Regions from separate parts of the Streptomyces sp. NBC_01428 genome, predicted to be linked through region 4. Evidence: riboswitches for the same ligand, from Rfam matches in the RefSeq annotation. Region 4 holds a riboswitch; each other region holds the start of a gene.
What was found. Region 4 has a riboswitch for S-adenosylmethionine ahead of OG406_RS36760 (putative leader peptide). Riboswitches for the same ligand answer to the same signal wherever they lie in the genome.
Positions count from the first base shown of each region.

Region 1: it holds a riboswitch for S-adenosylmethionine, as region 4 does, so the genes downstream of both, thrC (threonine synthase) here and OG406_RS36760 (putative leader peptide) in region 4, are expected to answer to the same signal.
Region 2: it holds a riboswitch for S-adenosylmethionine, as region 4 does, so the genes downstream of both, OG406_RS28610 (aminotransferase class V-fold PLP-dependent enzyme) here and OG406_RS36760 (putative leader peptide) in region 4, are expected to answer to the same signal.
Region 3: it holds a riboswitch for S-adenosylmethionine, as region 4 does, so the genes downstream of both, OG406_RS02965 (putative leader peptide) here and OG406_RS36760 (putative leader peptide) in region 4, are expected to answer to the same signal.

Region 1 covers NZ_CP109499.1:5,115,372-5,117,563, reverse strand. Annotated here, with positions in the region: gene thrC (threonine synthase) at 1-1,015, opposite strand, end outside; SAM riboswitch class I at 1,033-1,190, opposite strand; gene OG406_RS22265 (glucosyl-3-phosphoglycerate synthase) at 1,396-2,192, shown strand, end outside.
Region 2 covers NZ_CP109499.1:6,616,745-6,618,936, reverse strand. Annotated here, with positions in the region: gene OG406_RS28610 (aminotransferase class V-fold PLP-dependent enzyme) at 1-947, opposite strand, end outside; SAM riboswitch class IV at 1,135-1,251, opposite strand; gene trpD (anthranilate phosphoribosyltransferase) at 1,336-2,192, opposite strand, start outside.
Region 3 covers NZ_CP109499.1:693,273-695,464, reverse strand. Annotated here, with positions in the region: gene OG406_RS02970 (ABC transporter substrate-binding protein) at 1-718, opposite strand, end outside; gene OG406_RS02965 (putative leader peptide) at 1,005-1,124, opposite strand; SAM riboswitch class IV at 1,160-1,270, opposite strand; gene OG406_RS02960 (MerR family transcriptional regulator) at 1,495-1,872, opposite strand; gene OG406_RS02955 (MDR family NADP-dependent oxidoreductase) at 1,950-2,192, opposite strand, start outside.
Region 4 covers NZ_CP109499.1:8,410,274-8,412,465, reverse strand. Annotated here, with positions in the region: gene OG406_RS36770 (amino acid ABC transporter permease) at 1-763, opposite strand, end outside; gene OG406_RS36765 (hypothetical protein) at 932-1,066, opposite strand; SAM riboswitch class IV at 1,223-1,367, shown strand; gene OG406_RS36760 (putative leader peptide) at 1,404-1,469, shown strand; gene OG406_RS36755 (glutathione S-transferase C-terminal domain-containing protein) at 1,590-2,192, shown strand, end outside.

The DNA.
Region 1 (2,192 bases), 3.3 Mb from region 4:
GCCGCGCGATGTCGAGCACGTAGGGCCCGTCGGCGGGGTTGCCGATGGCGAGCGACTTGGCGATGGTGTCCGGCTTCTGCGGACGGACCACGTCGTGGCCGGCCTTGTAGGCGACGGAGACCGGCGAGCAGCCCTCGGCCTGGGCGCCGAAGATCTTGTAGGGCCTGTCCTCGACGAGTCCGAGCTTGATCAGCTCCTGGAGGCCCTTGTCGATCTTCGTGAGCTGGGAGCCGGAGGCGATCGGCACGACGAGCTGGTCCGGCAGCTTCCAGCCGAGCTGCTCGCAGATCTCGTACGCCAGCGTCTTGGAGCCCTCGGCGTAGTACGGGCGGAGGTTGACGTTGACGAAGCCCCAGCCCTCGCCGGCCGGGTCGCCGATCAGCTCGGAGCAGAAGCGGTTCACGTCGTCGTAGTTGCCCTGGATGCCGACCAGCTCGCCGCCGTAGACCGCGGCCATGACGACCTTGCCCTGCTCCAGGTCGTGCGGGATGAACACGCAGGAGCGGAAGCCGGCGCGGGCCGCCGCCGCGCCGACGGCGCCGGCGAGGTTGCCCGTGGAGGAGCAGGAGAGGGTGGTGAAGCCGAAGACGCGGGCCGCTTCGATGGCCTGGGCGACGACGCGGTCCTTGAAGGAGTGCGTCGGGTTGCCGGAGTCGTCCTTGACGAACAGCTTGCCGGTCTCGACGCCGAGCTCGCGGGCCAGGTTGTCGGCCTGCACGAGCTTGGTCCAGCCCGGGTTGATGTTCGGCTTGTCCGCCACGTCCGCGGGGACGGGCAGCAGCGGCGCGTAGCGCCAGATGTTCGCGGGTCCCGCTTCGATGCGCTTGCGGAGTTCTTCGGTTTCGTAGGCCGAGAAGTCGTACGCGATCTCCAGCGGGCCGAAACACTCCTCGCAGGCGAAGACCGGACCGAGGGGGACGCGGTGTCCGCACTCGCGGCAGGAAAGCGCCGCGGCCGGGCCGAGATCGACCGCTTCTGCGGAGTTCGTGGTGCTTGCAACTGTCTGCGCAGCCATGGAGGCGAGGCCCTTTCTCCTCATCTTCCTCACGACGCACTTCGCCGTGAGACGGATTTGGCACCTTCCCTAGCCGGGAGCCTCGCGACGCGATCGTCTGGCGATCGGTACGAGACCGGCTGGAGGGTTGCCGGGGCTTCAACGGGCCGTATCCCTCTGCCCCTCTGGATGAGCGGTATTCGATTGTTGAACTGTTGAGCATATTGCGTGCCGATGATCCAGGACATGCGATGGTCATCAGCGTTGTTCAAGACTGTAACCGAAGGCCAGGACAGTTGAAGCAGTCGTCCGAACCGCGAGACGACGGCAAGCGATCAGCCGCTGGCCGCAGCGGGCACGCTGATGAGAGCGTGTGATCAGACAGTGAGGAGCCGCAGACCGTGCTGAATGAAGTCGACCGCTGGCTGAGCACACGCTCCTGGTCCCTGACCGACCGCCCGCTCCACAAGATCATGGCCGCGAAACGCACCTCCGGGTCGACGGTCAGCGTGGTGCTGCCCGCGCTCAACGAGGAGGAGACCGTCGGCGAGATCGTCTCGATCATCCGCCACGACCTGATGCAGCAGGTGCCCCTCGTCGACGAGATCGTCGTCGTCGACTCGGGCTCCACGGACCGCACGTCCGCGGTCGCCGCCGCCGCGGGCGCCAGAGTGGTGCACCGCGACGACATCCTGCCCAGCCTGCCGGCCGTGCCCGGCAAGGGCGAGGTGCTGTGGCGGTCGCTGCTCGTGACGAGCGGCGACATCGTCTGTTTCATCGACGCGGACCTCAAGGAGTTCTCGTCCGACTTCGTCCTCGGGATCGTGGGCCCCCTGCTCACGGACCCGGGCGTCGATCTCGTCAAGGCGATGTACGACCGTCCGCTGGGCGGCGCCGCCGGGCAGGGCGGCCGGGTCACCGAGCTGATGGCCCGCCCCCTGCTGAACATGCACTGGCCGCAGCTCGCGGGCTTCGTGCAGCCGCTCGGCGGGGAGTACGCGGCCCGGCGCTCGCTGCTCGAACAGCTGCCGTTCCCGGTCGGGTACGGCGTGGAGCTGGGCATGCTCGTCGACGCGCTGCACCTGGTGGGCCTGGACGCCCTCGCCCAGGTCGACGTGGGGGTGCGCAAGCACCGCCACCAGGACGGCCAGGCCCTGGGCCGCATGGCCGCCGCGATCTACCGCACCGCCCAGTTGCG
Region 2 (2,192 bases), 1.8 Mb from region 4:
AGGTGCTGCTCCCGGGCGAGAAGGTTGTCGAAGCCCTCTTCGGTGAGCGCCTTGCAGGCCGACGCGATGGAGTAGGCGCCGATCACGTTCGGCGAGCCGGCCTCGTGGCGGGCCGCGCTGTCGTGCCACTCGACGTCCACGCCGCCGTCCGCGCGCCGGGTGACCTTGCGGCTGGCGCCGCCACCGGCGAGGTAGGGGTCGGCCTCGCGGAGCCAGTCGGAGCGGCCCGCGAGGACACCGGAGCCGAACGGCGCGTACAGCTTGTGGCCGGAGAAGGCGACCCAGTCGACGTCGAGGTCCTGGACGGACACCGGGTGGTGCGGGGCGAGCTGGGCGGCGTCGAGGACGATCCGGGCGCCGTGGGCGTGCGCGGCTGCGGCGAGCTCCCGCACCGGCCACAGCTCCCCGGTGACGTTCGAGGCGCCGGTGACGCAGACGAGGGCCGGTCCGTGGGGGTCACGGGCCGCGAGGGCGTGCTCCAGGGTCGCGACGGCCTCGCCGGGGGTGCGCGGGGCGTTCAGGTACGTCACCCGGGCGTCGCGCCAGGGCAGCAGCGAGGCGTGGTGCTCGGTCTCGAAGACGAAGACCTGGCAGTCGGCCGGGAGCGCGGCGGCGAGCAGGTTGAGCGAGTCCGTGGTGGAGCGGGTGAAGACGACCTGGTCGTCGGCCCGGCAGTCGAGGAACTCCGCGACGGTCCTGCGGGCGTTCTCGAAGAGGTCGGTGGACAGCTGCGAGAGGTACCCGGCACCGCGGTGGACGCTGCCGTAGTACGGGGCGTACGCGGCGACGTCGTCCCACACCCGCTGGAGGGCGGGGGCGCTGGCGGCGTAGTCGAGAGCGGCGTAGCTGACCTCGCCGCCGGTGACGAGCGGCACGGTGACGTCGCGGCCGAGGACGGGCAGCGGGGCACAGACGGAGGTGTCGGCGGCGGTGGTGGTGACAGACATGGCGGGCTCCTGTGAGGCAGGCGGGATCGCCGCGCGAGCCGGCCGCCCGGAGGCAGCGCTCGGCGCAGGAAGGGGAGAAAAGGGTGTGCGGAGGCGGGGCTCGGCGCCCTATCGCATTCGCTTGCTCACAGAAGGCTCCCTCGAACGACCAGGACCCCTGGTTACGTCCACTCGAAAGAGTGGGAGGGGTCCGCGCTTGCCGTAGACCTCGCTGCCTACGGCCTGGTCTTCACCCGGGGCACCCCGCCACGGACGGAGGGTTGCCGGACAGCCGGCCGGGGCCTGATGGCTGTCGCTCATGACCTGGTACAGCATCTTGCCAGAAGATCTTCGACGCGCAAGGCGCGGTCCGAATTGTGGACCGCGCCTTGCGTCACGCCGGCGTCGCTCAGGCGTTGCTGGCCGCCACCCACCGGTCGAGGGTGCGCTTCGCGGCCCCGGAGTCGATCGCCTCCGCCGCCTTCGCCATACCGGCCCGGAGCTGGTCCGCGAGGGGCGCGTCGGCCGGCGACAGGGCCACCAGGGCGGCCGCCGAGTTCAGCAGCACGGCGTCGCGCACCGGCCCGGTCTCGCCGTCCAGCAGCCGCCGGGCGACCTCCGCGTTGTACGCGGCGTCGGCTCCGCGCAGCGCCTCCACCGGAACGACGTCGAGGCCGACGTCGCGGGGGTGGAAGTGCTCCTCCGTGACCTTGCCGTCGCGGACCACCCAGACCCGGGAGCCGGCGGTGGTGGTCAGCTCGTCGAGGCCGTCGTCGCCGCGGAAGACGAGCGAGGAGTTGCCGCGCTCGGCGAAGACGCCCGCCACGATGGGCGCCATCCGGGGGTCGGCGACCCCGACCGCCTGGGCCTTGACCCGGGCCGGATTCGTCAGCGGTCCGAGCACGTTGAAGGTCGTCCGGATGCCGAGCTGTCCGCGCGCCGCCGCCACATGGCGCAGCGCCGGGTGGAACTTGACCGCGAAGCAGAAGGTGATCCCGGCCTCCTCGGCCACCTCCGCGACCCGCTTCACCGTCAGCTGGAGATTGACGCCGAGCTTCTCCAGGACGTCCGAGGAGCCGGACGCGGAGGACGCGGCCCGGTTGCCGTGCTTGACGACCTTGGCGCCGGTGCCGGCCACCACGATCGAGGACATGGTGGAGATGTTGACGGTCTTCGCGCCGTCGCCGCCCGTGCCGACGATGTCGACGGTCCGCCCGGGCACCTCGATCACGTTGGCGTGCTCGTACATCGCCCGGACCAGGCCGG
Region 3 (2,192 bases), 7.7 Mb from region 4:
CCTTCTTGGCCCACAGCGATGAACCCCAGGCGTACTTGGCGCGCTTGCTCAACGTGACCGAGCGGTTCTGTACGTAGTCCGACAGCGTGAAGGGCCCCGAGCCGGCCACTCCCTTGCTGCACTTCTCCTGCGGGCTCAGCTTCACGCTCGCCGACGACTCGATGCCCAGCGAGTGGGTCGAAGTGGCCTGGAGGAACTGTGCGTTGGGCTTCTTGAACGTCACCCGGACGGTGCTCGGATCGACCACCTCGGTGTTCCGCACCCCGCTCAGGTAGCCCTGGGCGAGGGTGGCCAGGGCGCCGAGCTTCGGTACGGCGTCGAAGTTGTCCTTGACCACCTGGGCGGTCAGCCGGGAGCCGTCGCTGAACGTCACGCCCGACCGCAGGTGGAAGGTGAACGTCGTCGTGTCGGAACTGATGTCCCAGCTCTTCGCCAGCCAGGGCACGATCTTGCCGGTCCTGGGGTCCTGGTCGGTCAGCGAGTCGACGACCTGGCGCACCGAGTAGATGCTGTCGTTGCTGCCCACCTGCTGCGGGTCCACGCACCCGGCGTCGGACCCCACCGCGAAGGTCAGCGTGCCACCGGACCTGGCCCGGCCGTCGGTGCCGCTCGAACCGGTGCCGTCACTCGACGAGCAGCCGCTCAGCAGGATGCCGCTCGTCACGACAGCGGCGGCTGCCGTCCATCGGGCGGATCGGGTGTCCGGGTGGGATGTCACGGAAGGGGTTCTCCTACTCCAGAGTCGCTGCGCCGGTCCGGTGCGGACAGGGCGAAGCGGGACGGCGCAGCCGTGGACGGGCGGCACCGATCGGACGACAAAGTCGGTTCGGTGGCTCGGGTCCGGGCCCGGACGAAGCGTCGGGGCCCGGCCGGGCGGGGAAGGGGTGCGTCGACGGCGCGTGCGCGGTGCGTACGCCGACCTCACAACGCCGGGGGGAACAGGGGCTGTTGCTCGCAGCCTCAGGAAGGAGCCGACTACGTGCGTCGGCCGGCCGAGCGTGTCGTCAGCCGCGACACAGGCAGCTGGCGGAGCGCTCCAGGTCGATGTGGCGGCGGCGCGAGAACCCGGAGAACATCGCCGCGGCCGCGATCGAGGCGCTCAGGTCGCTGCTGTCGTTCCGCACGCCGGGCCTCCCTGTCTCGGCCCCCTGCCGGGGCGGGTTCGCGCTTGCGGGGTCGGGCGACCACGCCGGGCTTTCACCTGGAGCACCCCACCGCGGAGGAGGGTTGCCGGTCAGCGAGCCAGGGCTTGACGCTGACACTCAATGCCGGTCGCGATCGTACGAATCGATTCTCCGATCCGTCAATGACGAGATCGCGGCGAAGGGCGTCGGCCCAGCAGCCGCAGCACGTCGGGCCGAGGGATTTCATGCGGCCGCAACAACTGGCCCTGATCGTGCGGGCCTTGGCGCGGTCCCCAAGGGGCCGGACACCGGCCGTCGTGACCGATCGCGAAGGCGGCACCCACCGCGCCGCCGCCGTCCGACGTGCCGCTCAGGATCGGTCGGTCGTGCGGCCGGTCCGAGCGGCCAGACGGGTGCGCAGCCGGGTGAGACGGTCGATCTCGGCGTCCAGCGCGGCCAGTCGGCGGTGGACGACGCTGGTTCCGGGACTGTCCGTACCGCCGGAACACCGTCTGCGCGGGTCGTCGACGAGCAGGGGGATGCGGTCGGCGAGGCCGCACAGGTCCTCCACCGTCAGGCCGAGGGCGAGCAGGTCCCGGATCACCCTCACCCGGGCGACGTCGCCGGGACCGTACTCACGCTGCCCGGCCGCCGTGCGCCGCGCTGGTGGCAGCAACCCGCGCTCCTCGTAGAACCTCAGCGCACGTGCTGTCGTGCCGGCCGCTGCCGCCGCATCCCCGATCCGCATCCGCTCCCCGCTTTCACCCGGTGCCGCGTCGACGACCCTCGAGGACGCGGGAGTCCACGGTCCCGCGGAGCCGACCGCTACGTGACGTCCACGACGACGGTTCCGATGTGCCGCCCCTCGAACAGTTCCTGCAACGCCCGGGGCGCGCGATCAATGCCCGCGATCCGGACGTGGGGGAAGACGATCTCACCGGAGCGCAGCCAGTCCCCGAAGCGCGTGTTCCACTCCTCGGCCGCTTCACCGAGATCTGAGCTGCTGAGTCCCCGCAGCGTGATCCCCAGTGTGATGACACGGAACGTGTCGACCTCCGCGGGCGCGGT
Region 4 (2,192 bases):
GCAGGGAGACGTAGAAGACCAGGGAGGTGCCCTTGATCAGGCCGATCAGCTGGTTGACGTAGTTGGGGGTGATGGAGCGCAGTGCCTGCGGGAAGACGATCCTCGCGAACTGGTACCGCTTCGGCAGGCCCAGCGCGGAGGCCGCCTCGTGCTGGCCCTGGTCGACCGAGAGGAGGCCGCCGCGTACCACTTCGGAGGCGTACGCCGCTTCGTTGAGGCTGAGGCCGATGACGGCGACGGCCATGTCGGTGGCGAGCCGGGACTCGTCGAAGGAGAAGAAGGCCGGCCCGAACGGCACTCCGACACTCAGCGTCTTGTACAGGGCGCTGAAGTTGTACAGGAACAGCAGGACGACGATGAGCGGCACCGAGCGGAAGAGCCAGGTGTAGACCCAGCTCACGGCGCGGAGCACCGGACTCGGCGAGAGCCGGGCGAGCGCCAGCAGGATGCCGCCCAGCAGGCCCAACACCGCGCTGTACACGGCGACTTCGAGAGTGATGAGCAGACCGTCGAGGATCGTCGGGCGCAGGAACCAGTACTGGAAGCGGTCCCACTGGTAGAAGGGGTTGGTCACCAGGCCGTGGGCGGCCTGGGCCACCAGGACGAGCACGACGGCCGTGATGATCCAGCGGCCGGGACGCCGGAGCGGTAGGACGCGCTGAGCCGTCAGGGGCTTCGGCGCGGCGGGGACGTCGGAACGGGGGATCACCTCGGCGGGCGGCGCTGATCCGGAGGACACAGCTATGCTCGGAGATTCACTCATGGAGAGCTCCAGCGGATTCGGACACCCCGGACCACGGCGAGCGGCAGCGTGATGTGGAGCCGTGAGGGCTCAGCACATGACGGGACACGGGCGCACGGGGAACGGGGGCTGGACGGAGAGGGGGACACCGCGACAGCGGTGGTCGTCAGAGACGCGGAAGAAGAACCGTCAGCCTTGGCGGAGGGTGCGACACATGCCCGTACACAGTGCGCTGTTGACGCGCAGCAGGTCGACGGAGCGGTCCGCGCACAGCACGTCGCGGCCGAGGCGCCGCCATGCGGCCGTCCCGTCAGCTGCGTACATCGCCGTCACCATCACTTCTCCGGCCCTGGGGCATCTCGTTGTGGGCCGCACGTTAGGCCCGGCCGGAAAAGAATGTCAATGCGGGTGCCCACCAGGTGAGACCGCGTCACCCGCCTTCTTGACGGCGCCGCGGGGCGCATCGAGACTGGCATGGACGGTCACGATTGTCAGCGCCCACGGCGCGGGTTCGCCCGCTCCTGTGGTCATCGGCCCCGGCTCGCTGACAGGCAACCCTTCCACCGCGACGGGGTGCCCCGGGTGACGACCGGGTCCCGCCGGTGCGGTGGGGCAAGCGTGGTCTCGCGTTCCGCGAGCCCCGGAGGTGGGACCGGTGAGAATGCCGAGGAACGACCTGACGAGGCGCCTGCACATCGATCTGTTGCGCGTCTCCAGCGCCTACTGATCCGCTGCCGGCCCGTTTCGGTCCTGGCCCGCGCGCTCGGCGCGGTCGCTTCGCCTTCAGCCGCTCATCGCCCATGCCCACAAGGCGGCGATGGCTTCCTCGTTCCCCCTAGGGAGAGTCATGCCCGAGACAGCTTCGCGCGGTTCCAGCACAGCCGGATCCCGTCCCTGCGGCCAGAGTACGACCACCCGCACCGGTGATGGAGACGACCCCTTCGCCCCGGCCGGCGGCCGGGGTCCGTCGCCTTCGGCCGCCCGCTCCCAGGCGTCCGCACCGCCCCTCCCCCGCGCCGCCCACAGCCGCATCGGAGTCGGTCTGGCCGGCGGTTTCTACCCGGCGCCGCACCGCTACGAGGTGTATCTGGCGGCGAGTTGTCCGCGCTCGCTGCGCATCTCCATCACCCTCGGCCTGCTGGGACTGACGAACTCGGTCGCCACGACGCTGCTCACCCACCCCGCCGGAACACCCGACGCCTTCGCCTCGCTGCGCCGCGCCTACGAGGCCACCGAGCACCACTACGACGGACCGTTCACGGCACCCGCGCTCTGCGACCGCTGGACCGGACGCATCGTCAGCAACGACACCTCCGACATCCTCCGCGATCTCACGGGCCTGCCGTCCGGACACGCGGCGGGCCACGCACCCACCCTGCTCCCGCCGTCCCTGAGCGCCGACATCGAGGCCCTTCGGGATCTTCTCGACCGGGACGTCACGCCGTCCGCG